Linked DNA regions of Xanthobacter dioxanivorans. The protein of the gene in region 1 interacts with the protein of each later gene in a pairwise test. Links are inferred from orthologs where the notes say so. Each region holds a gene or a part of one and is shown on either strand. Other genes may lie near its edges.

Region 1 (10,328 bases):
GCGCCGGGGCACGCCGGGATGGGCGATGGCCAGTTCGGCGAGCAGGCGGCGGGCGTCGTCGGCGAAGGCCACCCCCGCTTCGAGCCGTGCGCCGGACATGAGGACGATGAACTCCTCCCCGCCGTAGCGGGCGACGAGATGCGAGGTGCCGGCGGCGGCCGCCGAGAGCATGCGGGCGACGGACCGCAGGGCCTCGTCGCCGGCCACGTGGCCGAAGGTGTCGTTAAACGCTTTGAAATGGTCCACGTCCAGCATCACCAGCGTGAGCGGCGTGGCGTCGGCGCGCGCCCGCACCCAGTCCTGCGAGAATTGCACGTCGAAGGTCCGGCGGTTGGCGAGGCCGGTGAGGCCGTCGGTGCGCGCCAGCGAGGCGAGCCGTCCGTTGATGGTCCGCAACTCGCTGTTGCGCTGCGACAGGCGCTGCGCCATTTCGTCGAAGGCCTGCACCAGCGGCGTGAACTCGCGCACCCCCACGTCCTTCACCCGGGTGGCCTCGCCGCGTCCGACCGCCGCAACCGCCCGCGCCAGGCGCGTGATGGGCGCGATCACCAGGTGCTCGGCCGCCACCCAGGCCAGAAGCAGGAAGCAGGCGAGCGCCACGAAATGCGCCACCGCGGTGGCAAGGATCTTGCGGTCGATGGGCGCGAGCACCTTGGCGGTCTCCATGCCCACCACCACGCGCAGGTCCAGCCCCTCGAAGCGGCTGAAGGCGAAGATCCGCTCCTTTCCGTCATAGCCCGGCGCGGTGACGATGCCCTCGTCGGCGGCGAGGATGGCGCGGGTCAGCGGATGGTCGGGGAAATGGTGCTCCACGATGTCCGCCTGCGCCGGATAGCGCACCAGCACCGTGCCGCCGTCCGCCACCACGTCCACCACGGCGCCGGATTCCACCGCGCTGCCGGCGGCGATCCGCGACAGCCATTGCAGGTCGACCAAAACCCCGGTCACCGTCTTGGGCCGGCCGTCGGCGCCGCGCTCGGCACGCAGCAGGAACACGGAGTTGCGGCCGCTGACGCGTGACACGGTGAGGTTGGTCATGACCACGTCGTCTCCGGCCAGCGCCTCCTGGAAATAGGCGCGGTCGAAGAGATTAACCCCCATGGCGAGCGGGAGATGGGCGCAGCGCACCTGGCCGGAGGGATCGGCGACGTAGACCCCCTGTATGCCGGCGACCTCATCCGCCAGCCGGGTGACGTAGCGTACGCACTCCGCCGGCTCCTTGAGCAGGTCCGGCGCCTGCCGCGAGACCACGTCGAGCACGGTGCGCGCCCGGGTGAGCCCCTCCATCTGCGCCAGCGTGGCGCGGCGGGCGAGATCGCGCACGTCGTCCTCCACGCCGACGATGAGGTCGTGCCGGTCGGACAGGAGGGCGAGCATGCGCTCGGCGGAGAGCGGGAAAGCCACGAGCAGGATGAGGACGAGGATGCGTCGACGCAGGCTCGATCGCTGAGGGCGGTCCCCGGCCGGCGAATCCGCGCCACTCACTTCGACCATCGCTCGGCCCTGCTCCCCGAGGAACAACGCTCGGTGGGGCGAACCACCAGGTTTCAGACCAACTACTAAACGCTTCTTGATCCCTTGGGGAGATCAGTTCATGTGCACGGGCATCATGCTTTCGCGGGCCTTCAAGGCCTTGTTCGGTATCGCGGAGTTCGGGTCGACCCATGGACAGCATCGAACGGCTTCAGGCGGTGCGCGCCGAAATCGCGCAGGCCTGCCGCGCCTGCGGGCGCAACCCCGCGGACGTCACGCTCATTGCGGTGTCGAAGACCTTTCCGGCCGCCGACATCGCTCCGGTGATCGACGCGGGGCAAACGGTGTTCGGCGAGAACCGCGTGCAGGAGACCCGCGACAAATGGCCGGCCCTGCGGGCGGCGCATCCGCCGGTGGAATTGCACCTCATCGGCCCGCTGCAGTCCAACAAGGTGCGCGAGGCGGTGGCGCTGTTCGACGCGATCCACACGGTGGACCGGCCGAAGATCGCCGCGGCCCTGGCGGAGGAGATCGCGCGCTCCGGCCGCCGGCCGCGCCTGTTCGTGCAGGTGAACACGGGGGCGGAGCCGCAGAAGGCAGGGGTGTTGCCGGAGGCCGCGGACGCCTTCCTCGCCGAGTGCCGGGAGCGTCACCGGCTCGAAATTTCCGGCCTGATGTGCATTCCGCCGGCGCAGGACGTGCCCGACCCGCATTTCGCGCTCCTGGCGAAGATCGCGGCGCGCAACGGGATCTGCGGCCTTTCCATGGGGATGAGCGCGGATTTTTCGGCGGCGATCCGGCAGGGCGCGACTCACGTGCGCGTCGGCAGCGCCATCTTTGGTCATCGTCCGCTCGTGAACGAGGCTTGAAGTCCCCCGCATTCACCGATATAGAGGCCGCCTCTCCGCGAGATGCTCCCATCGTCTAGCGGTCTAGGACGTCGCCCTCTCACGGCGAAAACAGGGGTTCGATTCCCCTTGGGAGCGCCAATCGCCGGGAAAATCATTTGGTTTCCCCTTGCTCTGCCTGCTTATGCCCAACCCTCTCCGGGCTGGGTTGGGGACATGCGTTCTCTTCGCCCTTCCAGCCTGGCAAGCCGGCTTGTTCGGCGCCGTGATATGGCGCGGCGGATGACGCAGGTGCCGATCTGGATGCAATCGGCTCCTCAGCCGGCTAGTCGCAGGCGTCAACGACCTTCGCCACGTGCGAGGAAGCGCTCGGCAAAAGCCACGAGGGAGCTGAGCTGCGCAAGGCTCGCAGGACGCATCGTTAACGAAGACGAGGAGCATCGTAGGTTGGCAAGCTCTTGTCACAGCTCGCGAAACTGGAGCGGGCGATGGGAATCGAACCCACGACATACAGCTTGGGAAGCTGTCGTTCTACCACTGAACTACGCCCGCACCGGCGCAGACCATAATCGCAGGGCCCCGATCCCATCAAGGGCGTTTCCGTGTGGCCGCAGAGATACCCACCGCGTTGCGGGCCCGCCCCCGGGCTCATAAGGTCGCGGCCATGTCCTCTCCCGCACAGCGGCGCCATCCATGACCGTTCATCACAAGAGCCCCGGGGCCTTCAAGGCCGTGTTCCAGACCTTCGACGATCTCGCTGATCGCTCGGCCGGCCCCGGCCGCCTCGCGGCGCTGCGCTCGGAGCTCGCCCGGCAGGGCTTCGACGGCTATGTGGTGCCGCGGGCCGACGCGCACCAGAACGAATATGTCCCCGCCTGCGAGGAGCGCCTCGCCTTTCTCACCGGCTTCACCGGCTCCGCCGGCACGGTGGTGATCCTGCCCACCGAGGCCGCCCTGTTCGTGGACGGGCGCTATACCCTGCAGGCCCCCGCCCAGGTGGACGAGAGCGCCTTCACCGTGGTTCCCCTCGCCCAGGAGCGGCCGGACAGGTGGATCGAGGAGCACCTGCCCCGCGGTGCCCGGCTGGGCTACGATCCCTGGCGCACCACCCTCGACGGGCGTGACCGGCTGGCGAAGGCGGTGGCGGCGGCAGGCGGGATCCTGGCGCCGCTGGAGGCCGACCCGGTCGCCGCCGTCTGGCCGGACCGGCCGGCGGCGCCCCAGGCGCCCATCCGCCTGCTCGACCTGTCGGTGGCGGGGGAGGACACCGCCGCCAAGCTTCGCCGGGTGCAGGAGAAGCTCGTGGCGGAAAAGCTCGACGGAGCGCTGATCTCCGATCCCCATGGCGCCGCCTGGCTGTTCAACATGCGCGGGGCCGACGTGGCCCACACGCCGTTGCCGCTCGCCTGGTGCATCGTGCCGGCGGAAGGGCTGCCGGACCTGTTCGTGGAATCCATGAAGCTGTCCCATGCGGTACGGGCGGCGCTGGCCGGGCATGCGCGCCTGCACGGCGTCTCGGACCTCGACCGCGTGCTCGCCGCCTTCGCCAAGGGGAACGAGCTCGGGCGGAACGAGCTCGGGCGGAGGGTGCGGGTGGACCAGGCGACGGCGCCGGTGCGGCTCGCCGGCCTGATCGAGGCGGCGGGCGGCGTGGTGGACAAGGGGGCCGACCCCATCGCCCTCCTGAAGGCGCAGAAGAACCCGGCGGAGATCGCCGGCATGCGCGCGGCCCACGTGCGTGACGGAGTGGCGCTGGCGCGCTTCCTCGCCTGGTTCGATGCCGAGGCGCCCACCGGCCGGCTCACCGAGATCGACGCGGTCGAGGCCCTGGAGACGTTCCGTCGCGGCACGGGCCAGCTCAGCGACGTGTCCTTCCCCACCATCGCCGGGGCGGGGGAGAACGGCGCCATCGTGCATTACCGCGTCACCCGCACCACCAACCGGGCGATCCATCCCGGCGAGCTGTTCCTGCTGGATTCCGGTGCCCAGTATCCGGACGGCACCACCGACATCACCCGAACCCTCGCGGTGGGGCGGCCCACCGAGGAGATGCGCCGGCACTACACGCTGGTGCTGAAGGGCCATCTGGCGCTTAGCCGGGCGGTGTTTCCCGAGGGCATCAACGGGGCGCAGCTCGATCCGCTGGCGCGGCAATATCTGTGGGCGGCGGGGCTCGATTTCGACCACGGCACCGGCCACGGCGTGGGGGCGGGGCTCTCCGTGCACGAGGGGCCGGCGCGCATCTCCCAGCTCGGCCACGTGGCGCTGGCCGAGGGCATGATCCTTTCCAACGAGCCCGGCTATTACCGCACCGGTGCCTACGGCATCCGCATCGAGAACCTGATCCTGGTGGAACGGCGCGCGGTGGAGGGGGCGCAGAAGCCCTGCCTCGGCTTCTCCACTCTGACCCTCGTGCCCTACGACCGGCGGCTCATCGATCTGGCGCTGCTGGATGCAGCCGAACGGGCACAGGTGGACGCCTATCACCAACGGGTCGCCGAGGCACTCGCCCCGGAGCTCGACGCGGACGTGCGGGACTGGCTCCAGGCGGCCACCGCACCGCTCTGAGCCACGCCGCGGGCGCCCAGGAGCATCAGCGGCGGAACTTGGACGCGGCATGGGCGTTTTCAGAATCGAGAGGCCGGCGGGTCCGGCCCTCGTTCAAACCAACCGCCCGCGTGTCCGGGCCGGTTCGCTCGCGCGGCCGGCGGTGCCAACGCGTGCGCCGAAGGGAGGCTGCCCCGTGTTGTCCACCATCCTCATCATCGTTCTCGTGCTGCTGCTGGTCGGTGCCCTGCCTAACTGGGGCTACAGCTCGGGCTGGGGCTACGGGCCGGGCGGCATCGTCGGGGTGCTGCTGATCGTCGTGATCGTGCTGGCGCTGACAGGACGCCTCTAGGGGCGATCGACCTTCAGTGGCCGCGTTTTTCTTCGGCCTTCGTCATGGCCGGGACACGCCCGGCCATGACGAAGGCGTCTGGCGCGGCTCAGGCCCGCAGCGTCGCGCCGGTCTTTTTCGCCACTTCCGCGACGATGCGGCCGGCCACGTCCTCGATCTCCTTGTCGGTCAAGGTGCGCTCGCGCGGCTGGAGGGTGACCTCCACCGCCACCGACTTCTTGTCGGGGTCGATGCCCTTGCCCTCGTAGATGTCGAACACGCCGACGCCGGTGACCAGCTTCCGGTCGGCGCCCTGCGCCGCCTTCAGGATGTCGGCGGCGGCCACATCCCGGCCGACCAGGAAGGCGAAGTCGCGCTTCACCGCCTGGAACGCGGACAGCTCAAGATTCGGCTTTACCCGCGTCGCCTTGGCCTTGGGCTCGGGGATCTTGTCGAGCACGATCTCGAACCCCACCAACGGGCCGGCGACATCGAGCGCCTCCAGCACGGCCGGGTGGATCTCGCCGAAATGCGCCATGGCATTGGAGCCGAGGCGCAGGGTGCCGGAGCGGCCGGGGTGGTACCAGCCCGGCGCATCGGTGGTGACCTGGAGGTTGGACACCGGCGCGCCGCAGGCGGACAGGGCCGCGTAGGCGTCCGCCTTGGCGTCGAACACGTCCACGGCCGCCGCGTTGCCGGACCAGTGCCGGCCGGCGCCCGAGGGCTTGGCCGTGCCGCGGCGGATGCCGGAGGCGGCCTGCCGCTGGTCGTTCGGCGTGTCGCCGGCGAACACCTGTCCCACCTCGAACAGTGCCACGTCGGCGAAGCCGCGGTCGGCATTGGCCCCCGCCGAACGGATGAGGCCGGGCAGCAGGCTCGGCCGCATGTCGGACAGGTCGGAGGCGATGGGGTTGGACAACGCCAGCTCGGGCGCGCCGCCGCCGAACAGCTTCGCGGCCGCCTGCGAGACGAAGGACCAGGTGACGGCCTCCACCATGCCGCGGGCGGCGAGGGCGCGGCGGGCCTTGCGGCTGCGCAGCTGGAGGGGCGTCAGCACCGCCTTGCGCGCGTCTTCGCCGCGGGGCAGCTCGGTTGAGGGCACGCGCTCCAGGCCGAGGATGCGCACCACCTCTTCCACCAGGTCCGCCTTGCCCTCGATGTCGCCGCGCCAGGAGGGCGGCACCACCTCAATCACCGGCGCCGCGCCGGAGAGGGAGAAGCCGAGATTTTCCAGCACCTCGCGGATTTCCGCCTCGGTGGCGTCGAGGCCGGACAGGCGCTTCACCTCGGAGAGGGGAAAGGCAATGGTGCGGGTGGTGTCCGGGATTGCGCCGGCCAGCACCAGCTCGGACGGCTCGCCGCCGCACAGCTCCATGATGAGGTGGCTGGCGAGGTCGAGGCCGGGGACGGTGAAGGCCGGGTCGACGCCGCGCTCGAAGCGGAAGCGGGCATCCGAATTGACTGAGAGCCTGCGCCCGGTCTGGGCGATGGTGATGGCATCCCACAGGGCGGATTCGATCACCACGTCGGTGGTGGTCTCGTCGCAGCCGGACGCTTCCCCGCCCATGATGCCGGCGAGGCTCTCGACGCCGGTGTCGTCGGCGATCACGCACATGCTCTCGTCGAGGGTGTAGGTCTTGCCGTCCAGCGCCAGCAGCGTCTCGCCCGGCCGGGCGCGGCGTACCACGAGGTCGCCCTTCACCTTGGCGAGGTCGAAGACATGGAGCGGCCGGTTGCGGTCGAACGTCATGAAATTGGTGACGTCCACCAGCGCATTGATGGGGCGCAGGCCGATGGCGCGCAGGCGGTCCTGCATCCATTGGGGGGAGGGGCCGTTCTTCACCCCCTTCACCACGCGCAGCGCGAAGGCGGGGCAGAGCGGGGCGGTCTCGCCGAATTCCAGGGTCACGCGCAGCGGGGCGGGGAAGGTGCCCTCCACCGGCTTCACCCGCGGCGCCATCAGCTCGCCGAGGCCGGCGGCGGCAAGGTCGCGGGCGACGCCGGCGACGCCGAGGCAGTCGGCGCGGTTGGGGGTGACGGCGATCTCGATCACCGGATCGTCGAGCCCCAGCACCTGCGCGAACGGCGCGCCCACCGGGGCGTCGGCCGGAAGCTCGATGATGCCCTCATGCTCCTCCGACAGGCCCATCTCGCGGGCCGAGCAGAGCATGCCGCGGCTTTCCACGTCGCGGATCTTGCCGATCTTCAGTTCCGTGCCGGTGGCGGGAATGACCGTGCCCGGGGCCGCGAAGACGGTCTTCAGCCCGGCGCGGGCGTTGGGGGCGCCGCAGACCACCTGGATGGGGGCGCCTTTCCCGATGGAGACGGTGCAGACCTTGAGCTTGTCGGCATTCGGGTGCTTCTCGGCGGTCAGCACCTCGCCCACCACGAAGGGGGCCAGCTGCTTGGCCTTGTCCTCGACGCCCTCGACCTCCAGGCCGATGAGGGACAGGCGCTCGACGATCTCATCGAACGAGGCGGTGGGCTCCAGGTGGTCCTTGAGCCAGGAGAAGGTGAATTTCATCGGTCCTGCTCCTTACGCGCTCAGGCCGCCGGCCAGCGTCGGGAAGTCCAGCGGGCGGAAGCCGTAGTGGGAGAGCCAGCGCACGTCGGCCTCGAAGAAGGCGCGCAGGTCGCTCATGCCGTATTTGAGCATGGCGATGCGGTCGATCCCCATGCCCCAGGCGAAGCCCTGGTATTCGTCCGGGTCGATGCCGCAATTGCGCAGCACGTTCGGGTGCACCATGCCGCAGCCGAGGATCTCCAGCCAGTCGGAACCCTCGCCGAAGCGGATCTCGCCGGGACGGGAGCGGTCGCACTGGATGTCCACTTCCATGGACGGCTCGGTGAAGGGGAAGAAGGACGGGCGGAAGCGCATCTTCACCCCGTCCACTTCGAAGAACGACTTGCAGAATTCTTCGAGAATCCACTTGAGGTGGCCGAGGTGCGCGCTCTTGTCGATCACCAGCCCCTCCACCTGGTGGAACATGGGCGTGTGGGTCTGGTCCGAATCGCAGCGATAGGTGCGGCCGGGGCAGATGACGCGGATGGGCGGCGTCTTGGTCTGCATGGTGCGCACCTGCACCGGCGAGGTGTGGGTGCGCAGCACCTTGCGCTCCCCGTCCGCGCCGGGGGGCAGGAAGAAGGTGTCGTGCATCTCGCGGGCGGGATGGCCGGCCGGGAAGTTCAGCGCGGTGAAATTGTGGAAGTCGTCCTCGATGTCCGGTCCCTCGGCCACCGAGAAGCCCATGTCGGCGAAGATGGCGGTCAGTTCCTCGGTCACCTGGGCGATGGGATGGACGCGGCCCGCCTCGGCGGCGGCTTCGCGCACGGGCAGGGTGACATCCAGCGTCTCGGTGGCGAGGCGGGCTTCCAGCGCCTCGCGCTTCAGGGCCGACCTGCGGTGGCCGATGAGGCCCTGCACCCGGTCGCGCAGGCCGTTGATGGCCGGGCCCATCACCTTGCGCTCGTCCGGGCTCATGCCGCCCAGCGACTTCAGCAGGTCGGAGACCGAGCCCTTCTTGCCGAGGGCCGAGATGCGCACCTCTTCGAGGGACGCTTCGTCTGGAGCACGCAGGGCGGCGGTCTCGATGTCTTGCTCCAGGACCTTAAGGGCGCTCGGGTTGGTCAGCACCGGGTCGGACATGGGAAATCCCTGAGAATCTGGCATCGCCGCGCGGCACCGGGCGCACCCGGCCGGGCGATCATGAGGTCGCGCCGCTTATAGACGGGGCGCGCCCAATGGCAAAAGCCCCGGACGGATCACCGCACGGGGCTTTTGAAGGTCTCGGAAAGGCGGAACGGAAAAGCGCGGGTCGCAGCGCATGTCCTGGGACAGGCGCTGCCGTGACCTCGGGCAGAACTCAGGCGAGCGCTGCCTTGGCCTTCTCCACCAGGGCCTTGAACGCGTCGGGCTCGTGGATGGCGATATCCGAGAGCACCTTGCGGTCGACCTCGATCCCGGCCTTGCCGAGACCGTCGATAAATCGCGAATAGGTCAAATCGAGATCAAGCGCGCGCACGCCGGCATTGATACGCTGGATCCAGAGCGCGCGGAAGTTGCGCTTCTTCACCTTGCGATCGCGGTAGGCATACTGCATCGACCGTTCGACGGCCGACTTCGCAGCGCGGATGGTATTCTTGCGACGGCCGTAAAAGCCCTTGGCGGCTTCGAAGACCTTCTTGTGCTTGGCGTGTGAGGTAACGCCACGTTTCACGCGGGCCATGGAAAAACTCCTTCAGATCGCGGTGCGGCGTCAGCCGTTCGGCAGGAACGACTTGCGGATCACGCGCCCGTCGCTCTCGCACAGGATGGCGGTACCGCGCTGGTTGCGGATCTGGTTGTTGGTCCGCTTGATCATGCCATGGCGCTTGCCAGCCTGGGCCGCGATCACTTTTCCCGTACCCGTGAGACGGAAGCGTTTCTTCGCTCCCGACTTGGTCTTCATCTTGGGCATTTGGCTCTCCGTGGCATGCGTCCGCCACGCCTTTCGGCGGGGAACGCTCAGCCTCTTGTTGCTGTTGAGCGATCTGAGCCAGCGCGGCAGCCCTTATTCGCCGGCCGGCTCGAAGGCGGCAGTCGTTACAGGAGAGTGGATGGAAAGGCAAGTCGGCCGCGGCAAGTCGGCCGCGGGAAAGGCCGGCGCCCCGTTGGGGCTGCCGCTGCACTGCGGCGAGGTTTGTGTGCCGCACTGTCACGCAGGGTTGAACGGAAGCCCGCCGAATTTGAGCCGTGGCAATAACTTCGCCGCGTTGTAGCCGTAACTTGACATAGGTCCGGCGAAACAAACGACACAAATTCGGTCGAGGCTGTACAGCGTAGAGGGAGTGAGCATCATGTTCGGAACGAAGAGGGTAGCCCTGCTTGCGGCCATAGCCGTGGCAAGCGGCGTGCTTTCGTTCTCCGGAGCCCCCGCGGGCGCGCAGGCGTTGCGGCTGGGCCTCGTAGACCAGCAGGCCAATCGGGACATCGCTGCCGTCGACACCGTTGCCTATCGCGGCGGCGGTCGTGTCGGCGGATTCCGTGGCGGCGCCCGCATGGGCGGCATGCGCTACGGTGGTGGCATGCGCTACGGCGGGGCGCGTTACATGGGCGGCGCACGCTACATGGGCGGGGCGCGCTATGTCGG
Region 2 (10,218 bases), 3.0 Mb from region 1 along the record:
GGCCCTGCTGTTCGACGGCAAGTGAACGCAAGAGGTGAACGCAGGAGGTGAACGCAAGCCGGCGCCGCCGGGCGCGGCATCACCCGGATGCCCTTGCGGAAGAGGGCTTTGGCGACGGCGGGCGCCGTTCGCCTTCAACAGGTCCGTGATCGACCCGGCCCGGCGTTTGCATTCGACGGGACGGCCGCTATAGTCCCGCCGCTTCGCCGGACTGCGGTTCGGCAGGGATTCCCAACACAGACGAACGAGGACGCAAATGTTCATTACGCCCGCTTTCGCTCAAGGCGCCACGGGAGCCGGCGGCGGGACCGACATGCTCATTCAGCTTGCCCCGTTCCTGCTCATCTTCGTGGTCATGTACTTCCTCATCCTGCGGCCGCAGCAGAAGCGCGCCAAGGCCCACCAGGAAATGGTGACCGCCCTGCGCCGCGGCGACGTGATCGTCACGGCCGGCGGCCTCGTGGGCAAGGTGACCCGCGTGGTGGACGAGGCCGAGATCGAGCTGCAGATCGCCGACAACGTCCGCGTGCGCCAACTGCGCTCGCAGATCGCCACCGTCCGCGCCAAGGGTGAGCCGGCCAAGGACGAAGCCCCCGCGGCCTGAGCCAGCGGCCTGATTCCGACAAGAGACACGCGCGCGACATGCTGCACTTCTCCCGCCTCAAGACCACGGCGATTCTCGTCACCATCGCCATAGGGCTCCTGTTCGCGCTTCCCAACGTCCTGCCCCAGAGCGTGCTGGCGCACCTGCCCTCGTGGCTGGCGTCCAGCCGCGTCACGCTGGGGCTCGACCTCCAGGGCGGTTCGCACATCCTGCTCGAGGTGGACGGCACGGCGCTGCGCAAGGAGCGCACCGAGCAGGTGCGCGACGACGTGCGCCGCGTGCTGCGCGACCAGAAGATCGGCTATTCCAACCTCGTGGTGCGCGACACCAGCGTGAGCCTGCGCCTGCGCGACCCCACCGAGACCCAGAAGGCGGTCACCGAGCTGCGCAAGCTCGCCACCCCGGTCACCAACGCCTTGTTCGGCAATTCCTCGGGCGAGATGGACATCGCCGTCTCCTCGTCCTCGGAGGGGGCCGTCACCGTCCAGCTCACCGAGGCGGGGCTCACCGCGCGCATGCGCTCGGCGGTGGACCAGTCCATCGAGATCATCCGCCGCCGTATCGACCAGCTCGGCACGGTGGAACCCAACATCCAGCGCCAGGGCCTCGACCGCATCCTGGTGCAGGTGCCGGGCCTGCAGGACCCGCAGCGCCTCAAGAACCTGCTCGGCCAGACCGCCAAGCTCTCGTTCCGCATGGTGGACATGTCCATGTCGCCGCAGCAGGCGCTGGAAGGCCGCCCGCCGCCGGAATCGGACGTGCTGCAGGGCCAGGACGGCCAGCCCTATCTGGTCGAGAAGCAGGTGCGCGTCTCCGGCGAGGACCTGGTGGACGCCCAGGCGGGCTTCGACCAGACCACCCGCGAACCCATCGTCACCTTCCGCTTCAATTCCAACGGCGCCAAGCGCTTCGCCGCGGTCTCGCAGGAGGCGGTGGGCCGGCCCTTCGCCATCGTGCTCGACAACCAGGTGATCTCGGCGCCGGTGATCCGCGAGCCCATCCTCGGCGGCTCCGGGCAGATCTCCGGCTCGTTCAGCGTGCAGCAGGCCAACGACCTCGCCATCCTCCTGCGCGCCGGCGCCCTGCCGGCCCCGCTCAAGGTGGTGGAGGAACGCACCGTCGGCCCGAGCCTCGGCGCCGATTCCATCCATGCCGGCAAGGTGGCCGCCTACGTGGCCACCGGCCTCGTGGCGGTGTTCATGCTCGCGGTCTACGGCCTGTTCGGCCTGTTCGCGCTGGTGGCGCTGGCCGTGCATATCATGCTCATGTTCGCCCTGCAGTCGGTGCTGGGGGCGACGCTGACCCTGCCGGGCATCGCCGGCGTCGTGCTCACCATCGGCATGGCGGTTGATTCCAACGTCGTCATCTTCGAGCGCATGCGCGACGAGGCGCGGGAAGGCCGGTCTGCCATCTCGGCCATCGACAAGGGCTTCGTGAACGCCCTCGGCACCATCCTCGACGCCAACATCACCTCGCTTGCCACGGCGGTCATCCTGTTCCTCATGGGCGGGTCGGGCCCGGTGCGCGGCTTCGCCGTCACCTACATCCTCGGCCTTCTGACCACCATGTTCACCGCCTACACCCTGACGCGGCTCATGATCGCCTATTGGGTGAAGTGGCGGCGGCCGGCGAAGCTGCCCATCTGAAGGTCCGCCGCACATGCCTTTGATCGACTACATCCCGGCGCAGACCAACATCCACTTCATGCGCCTGCGCCACTGGACGTTCCCGTTCTCGGCGGCGCTGTCCATTGTCGCCGTGCTCCTGTTCGCCATCTACGGCTTCAATCTGGGCATCGATTTCCGCGGCGGCACGCTCATCGAGGCGCAGACCAGCCAGCAGGTGGCCGACGTGGGCGCCCTGCGCGAGCACCTCACGGACCTCGACGTGGGCGACGTGCAGATCCAGGAGTTCGGCTCACCGCGCGACGTGCTGATCCGCATCGGCGCGTTCGGCAGCACCGACGAGGCCCAGCAGGCGATCCTTGCCAAGGTGAGGGACGTGCTCGGCACCGAATACACCATCCGCCGCGTGGAGACGGTGGGTCCCAGCGTTTCCGGCGAGCTGGTGCGCCAGTCCATCCTCGCCCTCGTGCTCGGCGCGGTGGCGGTTCTGGCCTATCTGTGGTTCCGCTTCGAGTGGCAGTTCGCGGTGGGCGCCATCGTGACGACGATGCACGACATCTTCGTCACGCTGATGATCTATTCGGCGTTCGGGATCGACTTCGACCTCACCTCCATCGCCGCCATCCTCACCATCATGGGCTATTCGCTCAACGACACGGTGGTCGTGTACGACCGCATCCGCGAGATGCTGCGCCGCTACAAGAAAATGCCGCTGCCCGAGCTGCTCGACGTGGCGGTGAACGCCACCTTCTCGCGCACCATCATCGTCTCCACCACCACCTTCTTCGCCACCCTCGCCCTGTATTTCTTCGGCGGCGAGGTGCTGCGCGGCTTCTCGCTGGCGATGACGGTGGGCGTGGTGATCGGCACCTATTCCACCATCTTCGTGGCGGCGCCCATCCTCATCCATCTCGGCCTGCGCGCCTCGGTGGTGGCGGCCGATGCCGAGGCGGATGGCGCTGCAGCCAAGGCGCTGCCTGCCAAGGCCGAGGCCGCGAAGGCCGAGCCGGGCAAGGCGTCGCCGTCGGGTGGGCCGTCCAAGCCGGCCAAGGCCTGAGGCGGTGGCGCGGGCGCCCGGCGATCCTTCGCCTCCGCGTGACTTGTCTCCGCGCGATTTGCCCCTGCGCCAGTTCCTGCCCCGTCAGGTCGCCATCGACGGCTATGGCGACCAGTTCTTCCATTTCGCCGGCATGTCCCATGCCGGCTCCATCCTGGCGCTGCCGTCCGGTATCCGCGCCTGGGCTCCGGCCGCCATGGCGCAGGTCGATGCGGGCGCCCTCGCGCCCATCCTCGCCGAGGCTGCGGCGTTCGAGCTGCTGTTCATCGGCACGGGGGCCGACCCGGCGCATCTCAGGGAGCCGCTGAAGCAACTCCTGCGCGGCAAGGGCCTGCGCTTCGAGCTGATGCCCACACCGGCTGCCGCCGCCACCTACAACGTGCTGCTCGCCGAGGGCCGCCGGGTGGGCGCGGCCCTCATTGCCGTCTGACGGCGGGCGGAGGAGGCCCCCATGTCCCCGGCCCCCATGTCCCCGCCCCCCATGTCCCCGGATGCGCCCCCCGATGCGCTCATCGCCGCCGCCTATGCCTATTGCGCCGAACAGGTGCGGGCACAGGACCGCGACCGTTTCCTCGCCGCGCTTTTCGCGCCCGAGGAGCTGAGGCGCCATCTCCTTGCCCTCTACGCCTTCAGCCTCGACGTGGCGCGGGTGCGCGAGGTGGTGCGCGAGCCGCTCCCCGGCGAGGTGCGCCTCGCCTGGTGGCGGGAGGTGATCGAGGGGCAGGGGAGGGGCGCCGTGGAAGGCCACCCCATCGCCGCGGCGCTGCTGGACACCGCTGACCGCTTCGCCCTGCCGCGCGCGAGCCTGGTCGCCCTCGTGGATGCGCGCATATTCGACCTCTACGATGATCCCATGCCGTCAGTGGCGGACCTGGAAGGCTATGCGGGGGAGACAGCCTCCGCTTTGCTGCAGCTCTCGGCGCTGGTGCTTTCCCCGGCCGCGGCTGCGGCGACAGGTGACCTGTCCGGCCATGGGGGCGTGGCGCTGGCCATGACCGGGCTCCTGCGCGCCTTCCCCATCCACGCGGCGCGCGGGCAGTGCTATTTGCCGCTCGATCTCCTCGCGCGGCACGGCATCGGGCGGGATGACGCGGTGTCCGGCACCGTGACGCCACAGCTCCAGGCCGCCCTCGCGGATTGGCGAGCGCAGGCGGCGCGGCACCTCGCGGCGGCGCGGGACGCAGCCGTAAAGCTTGGCCCGGCTGATGCCGTCGCGGCGCCCTATCTGCCGCTGGCGCTGGTCGCGGGCGACCTCAAGGCGCTGGCGCGGGTGAAGGACCCGTTTCGGCAGGTGGGCGGGCTTTCGCCATTCCGGCGCCAGTTCGCCCTCTGGCGCGCGGCACGCCGGGCGGCGTCCGGGCGGGTGTGGTTCTGAGGGGGCTCGTGCGCCGGGCGACTGGAGCAGTGACGAAAAGGGAGCGGTGCCCCGGCATGAAGACCCTGCCGAAGGGGCTCGGAAGGGCGCTTGCGGGTCTCAGCAGCACGGAGCCAGAGCCTGTTTCGCAGACCTCTCCGCCGGGTCCCGGCTCTGCGCGCCGGCTTCTGCCGTCGGTGAGGCTCCTCCGTCGATGGCCCCGGGCGCGGTCGCGCGTCTCACGCTGCCGGGCGGGTGATCCGGTCCGTCAGGTTCAGCCGACCCCGCGCGATCTCCGCCACCAGCAGCCGGACGGGCTCCGATCCCGCCAGCTCGTCCAGCATCTCGATCTGGTTGCGGGCGACGAGCAGCAGCAGGTCGTCCCGTACTGCGCCGTCTGGACCGTGGGGCAGGGCCTCCACCAGCTGGAGCCGGTCGAGATGCGGCCGGTCGGGCAAAGCGGCGGCGAGATGCGCGCGCAGCGCCTCCTCCGTCACCGTCCCGCGCGGGGCGACGAACGCGTAGAGGCCCACCTTGCCGCCCAGGGTCTGGAAGTCGGCCATGTGCACCTCGGCCACCGCCGGATGGGTGGCGAGGGCCGCCGCGATGCGCGGCGCCACCTGGGTGACCCTGGGGCCGCGCCCCTCGGTATCTGAATACGACATGAGGCGGCGCGTGACGAAGCGGTAGAGCTTCTTGCCCGTTGCCATCCATACCCGGGTGGGCAGGCTCTTGGTCGCCAGCATCTTCTTCTCGCGGGCGGTGAGCGCCTGCGGGCAGTATGTGCGCTTGTGCTTCAGGAGGTGCCGCAGGTCCTCATAGGCCAGCACCCGCCCCATCTTCCAGCGCCGGCTGATGGGCAGGGCCAGCTGGAAATCCATGAGCCAGGCTTCGCCGTCCGCCCCGCGCAGCCAGTTCTGCTGCTTGGCGAGGTCGTTGTGCACATATCCGGCGGCATGCAGCGTATGCAGCGCCGCCTTGGCGGAGCGGAAGAAATGGAGGTCGCCGGCGGGCCGGGCGATCTGCAAAGGCACGCCCTCCACCCAGCCGCGCACCAGGAAGCGGTCGCCCACGGCGAGGAGCGGGGTCGTCACCCCGGTGCGGGTGACACGCTCCAGCGCCTTGATCTCGAAGGCGGCGAGGCGCCGGGCCAGAGGCGCCAGCCACGGCGAGACCTCGTTCCAGCGCCGGCGCACGGCTGGCCACGCGCGCCCGCGCGCATCCGTCCAGGTGCCGCGCTCGACGGTTGAGAACACGTCGCGCTTCAGCACCGTATCGACGGCGAAACGGGCCGGGTCGGCACGGTATTCCACGGGCGGCGGCGAGCTGGACATGCGCGGCATGAGCGCCTCCTAAGCCGCCCGGGCCGGCGTGTCGAGCCACGCCGCCATGTGGGCGAGCGCCCGGACGGCGAGGGCCTTCTTCTTGGCCAGCGTCTTCTCGGCGCCGCGCAGGCGCTTGCCGGGCTCGCCGCGCGGGGCCTCCTCCAGCGGCGGGAAGAGGCCGAAATTGATGTTCATGGGCTGGAAGGAGCGCGCCGCGCTCTCCTCCTGCGCCTCCACATGGCCGCCGGTGATGTGGGCGAGCAGCGCCCCGTGCGCCGTGGTGGGCGGCGGCGGCACCACCGCTTCGCCGAGCCGCTCGGCCGCCGCGAAGCGTCCCGCCATGAGCCCCACCGCCGCGCTTTCCACATAGCCCTCGCAGCCGGTGATCTGGCCGGCGAAGCGCAGCCGCGGATCCGCCTTCAGCTGCAGCGTTGCGTCCAGCAGGCGGGGCGAGTTGAGATAGGTGTTGCGGTGGAGGCCGCCGAGGCGCGCGAACTCGGCATTCTCCAGCCCCGGAATGGCGCGGAACACGCGTGCCTGCTCGCCATGGCGCAGCTTCGTCTGGAAGCCCACCATGTTGTAGAGCGTGCCGAGCTTGTTGTCCTGGCGCAGCTGGACGATGGCATAGGCCTTGACGTCCGGGGCGTGGGGATTGGTGAGGCCCACCGGCTTCATGGGGCCGAAGCGCAGGGTCTCGCGGCCGCGCTCGGCCATCACCTCGATGGGCAGGCAGCCGTCGAAATAGGGCGTCTTCGCCTCGAAGTCGCGCATGGGCGCCTTCTCGCCGGCGATGAGGGCATCCACGAAGGCGTGGTACTGGGCTTCGTCCAGAGGGCAGTTGATATAGTCCGCCCCGGTGCCACCGGGCCCGGGCTTGTCGTAGCGCGACTGGAACCACGCCTTGCCCATGTCGATGCTGTCGAAATGCACGATGGGGGCGATGGCGTCGAAGAAGGCGAGCGCGCTCTCGCCGGTGCGCGCCAGAATGGCCTCCGCCAGCGCGGCGGAGGTGAGGGGGCCGGTGGCGAGGATCACCTTGTCCCAGTCGGCGGGGGGCAGGTCGGTGACCTCCTCGCGGCGGATCTCGATGAGGGGGTGATCTTCCAGCGCCTGCGTCACCGCGCGCGAGAAGCCCTCGCGGTCCACGGCGAGGGCGCCGCCGGCGGGCACCTGATTGAGGTCGGCGCAACGCAGGATGAGCGAGCCGGCCTGCCGCATTTCGGCATGCAGGACGCCCACCGCATTGGCCTGCGCGTCGTCGGAGCGGAAGGAGTTGGAGCAGACGAGCTCGGCGAGGCCATCGGTGAGATGGGCTTCGGTGGTGCGCTGCGGACGCATTTCATGCAGCACCACGGGCACGCCCCGCGCCGCGATCTGCCAGGCCGCCTCGGACCCGGCGAGGCCGCCGCCGACCACATGCACCGCCGGACCCCCGGTCACGGGCGCGAGAGCCTGGACGTCGGCAGTTCGGGCCAGGTCGATCTGGACCGGCGCGCGCGTGGCTTCACCCGGCATTCGTCCTCCTTGCTCCCGCGGGGTGGCCAATTGCCTCCCCGTTCCGGGATGGGATGGAGGGTGTGCCACAGCCGGGCGTCCGGCTTCAACCCTCCGAGCCGCGCCAAGCCGCGCAATCCGGGCCGGGCGTGGGCCGAGAACGCATTGCCCCATAAACGAAAATGGCCCCTGGGGGGCCATTCTCACGCGCCGGCGGAAATCCGCCAGCCGTTCATTCTTTGTCGTTGGCGGTCAGCCGGCGACGGATGCGTGCCGCGCTACGGCGCGGATCTCGCCACGGGTCACATTGATGTCCGCGAGGCTGCGATCGTCGAGCTGGGACAGCTCAGCCACGGTGCGATTGTAGACCTGCCACCGGCGGAACTGCCGCGCCAGGAAACCCCAGAGCAACATGATTTCTCTCCACTCATTCGCAGGATGCATCTGCACCACGCGATTCTCGTAACGATACATAGCGCGTCATGCTGCAATGCCATAGAATGGCGATCGCATTGCAGCATTGCGCCTCGCGCATGATCCGGGTTGCCGCACGCTGCGTGCGGTGACGCTATGTAATACAACTAAGCAACGTTTCTTGTAGTCACTCCTTCGAGCGCGTGCGATGAAGCGCTTATCTTCATATCCACGATGTTGAAGCGCTTGCTGTCAGCGGAGATGGGACGAGACCTGAGGGATTTGCTCATGTCTATGCTTAACGGCGTCGGACAGATGACGGATACGGTGACGTCCGGGCATGAAGAACAAAGCCTCGTCGCCAGTTTTTTTGCCGGCAAAGTCGGTTATTTCGTCGAAGTGGGCGCTTACGATCCGGTTTACCAGAGCCAGACCTACCACCTGGAGTTGGGTGGCTGGGATGGGCTGCTGATCGAGCCGCTGCCGGACCTTGCGGACAATCTGCGCAGAAGCCGCCGGGCGCAGGTGCGGCAATGTGCCTGCGTGGCGCCGCAGCAAGCGGCGGCGGGGCACATCGCGCTGCTGGAGCGCCGCGGCAACAGCACCGTGCGCTTCGATCCCCGGAAGGTGACGGATGAGCTGGTGATCGACGTGCCTGCGTCCACGCTGGATTGCGTGCTGGAAGACGCCGGCATCGAACGGCTGGATTACCTGTCGGTGGACGTCGAAGGGGCCGAGCCGGACGTGCTGCGCGGGCTGGACCTGTCCCGCTATCGACCGAAGCTCATCCTGGTGGACGACCTGACGCGCTTCGGGGAGACAACGAGCCTGCTGAGGCGTGGCGGCTACCGGCTGGTGCGCCGCACCGGGCACAATGCCTGGTTCGTGCCTCGGGAAGAACGCTTCCCGCTCGGCCTGGACGGCCGGCTGCAGCTCGCATGGACCTACGGAATCGGACGGATGCTGCGGCGCATCCGCCGCTGACCCACACGCCATCGCCTCGCTCTCCGCAGGCTGGCCTGCCTCTCGATCCTGTCGCCACACGCTCTGTCGCCCCACTGCCCGGGAGCCGCGTGCTTGCCGCGTCCGCATCCTTGCGCGGCACGCGCCCGGCTGCGCCCCGGTCACGCGAGAGGCGATGCCCGGATGACGATGCCCGTCAGAGGATGCCCGCCGCCTCTATCCGGCGGCGTCCATCAGGGCTGGCGAGCCCGTCCGCCCGAACCGTCCGCCTTCCGCCTGGCGTGGTGGTGCCGCCTGTTCGGCAGCCTGGCGTGAGGGTCGCCCCTATTCAGCGGCCTGGCGTCGCCGCCGTCCGCGGACCGGCCTGGCGCTCTCGGCGGGCGTTTCCGCAAGCAGGCTCGCCGGTTCTTCCGCAACGTCCGGTGGCGTCCGGCTCCGCGCGGCTCCACGCACCTGCGCGGCACCCGTGGCCCGATCGCGTGGCCCCGCCATGGGGCGGCGCGCCAGCACCTCGGCGAGGAAGTGGCCGGTGTGGGAGCGCGGATGCTGCGCCACGGTCTCCGGCGTGCCGGCCACCACGATCTCGCCGCCCCCATCCCCGCCCTCGGGGCCGAGGTCCAGGATCCAGTCGGCGGTCTTGATGACTTCGAGATTGTGCTCGATCACCACCACCGAATTGCCCTGCTCCACCAGTTCATGCAGCACTTCGAGCAGCTTCTTCACGTCGTGGAAGTGCAGGCCCGTGGTGGGCTCGTCGAGGATATAGAGGGTGCGCCCCGTGGCGCGCTTCGACAGCTCCTTGGAGAGCTTCACCCGCTGCGCCTCGCCGCCGGAGAGCGTGGTCGCCTGCTGGCCCACCTTGATGTAGTCGAGGCCCACGCGGTGCAGCGTCTCCAGCTTCTCGCGCACGGACGGCACCGCCTTGAAGAACTGCGCGCCCTCTTCCACCGTCATGTCCAGCACGTCGGCGATGGACTTGTTCTTAAAGGTGACCTCCAGCGTCTCGCGATTGTAGCGCTTGCCCTTGCACACGTCGCAGGTGACGTAGACGTCCGGCAGGAAGTGCATCTCGATCTTGATGACGCCGTCGCCCTGGCAGGCCTCGCAGCGCCCGCCCTTCACGTTGAACGAGAAGCGACCGGCGCCGTAGCCGCGCGCCTTGGCCTCCGGCAGGCCGGCGAACCATTCGCGGATGGGGGTGAAGGCCCCGGTATAGGTGGCGGGATTGGAGCGTGGCGTGCGGCCGATGGGCGACTGGTCGATGTCGATGACCTTGTCGAGGTGCTCCAGCCCCTCCAGCTTGTCGAACGGGGCCGGCGCCTCGGAGGCGCCGTTGAGGCGCCGCGCCACCGCCTTGTAGAGGGTGTCGATGAGCAGCGTGG

Evidence for each region.
Region 2: the proteins of pheT (region 1) and secD interact in binary tests that used the Escherichia coli proteins (3 or more experiments, as listed by UniProt). The link is inferred for Xanthobacter dioxanivorans from one-to-one orthologs.

The regions. Positions count from the first base shown.
Region 1 is NZ_CP063362.1:1,023,467-1,033,794, reverse strand. What follows is about bases 5,017-8,056. They hold pheT (phenylalanine--tRNA ligase subunit beta), read right to left. Parts: upstream 7,724-8,056; coding sequence 5,309-7,723; downstream 5,017-5,308. Other genes in these bases: pheS (phenylalanine--tRNA ligase subunit alpha), read right to left, coding at 7,736-8,056; EZH22_RS04940 (DUF3309 family protein), read left to right, coding at 5,065-5,220. Outside these bases: EZH22_RS04965 (sensor domain-containing diguanylate cyclase), read right to left, coding at 1-1,494; EZH22_RS04960 (YggS family pyridoxal phosphate-dependent enzyme), read left to right, coding at 1,665-2,342; EZH22_RS04945 (aminopeptidase P family protein), read left to right, coding at 3,015-4,889; more of pheS, read right to left, coding at 8,057-8,845; rplT (50S ribosomal protein L20), read right to left, coding at 9,063-9,425; rpmI (50S ribosomal protein L35), read right to left, coding at 9,456-9,656; EZH22_RS04915 (BA14K family protein), read left to right, coding at 10,246-10,328.
Region 2 is NZ_CP063362.1:4,028,748-4,038,965, forward strand. What follows is about bases 17-2,946. They hold secD (protein translocase subunit SecD), read left to right. Parts: upstream 17-642; coding sequence 643-2,250; downstream 2,251-2,946. Other genes in these bases: surE (5'/3'-nucleotidase SurE), read left to right, coding at 17-25; yajC (preprotein translocase subunit YajC), read left to right, coding at 257-604; secF (protein translocase subunit SecF), read left to right, coding at 2,264-2,946. Also shown: more of surE, read left to right, coding at 1-16; more of secF, read left to right, coding at 2,947-3,286; EZH22_RS18795 (Mth938-like domain-containing protein), read left to right, coding at 3,330-3,716; EZH22_RS18800 (phytoene/squalene synthase family protein), read left to right, coding at 3,753-4,661; EZH22_RS18805 (serine/threonine protein kinase), read right to left, coding at 4,880-5,983; methylenetetrahydrofolate--tRNA-(uracil(54)-C(5))-methyltransferase (FADH(2)-oxidizing) TrmFO, read right to left, coding at 5,993-7,480; EZH22_RS18815 (DUF1127 domain-containing protein), read right to left, coding at 7,712-7,873; EZH22_RS18820 (FkbM family methyltransferase), read left to right, coding at 8,162-8,857; excinuclease ABC subunit UvrA, read right to left, coding at 9,161-10,218. UniProt on the Escherichia coli protein: Part of the Sec protein translocase complex. Interacts with the SecYEG preprotein conducting channel. SecDF uses the proton motive force (PMF) to complete protein translocation after the ATP-dependent function of SecA.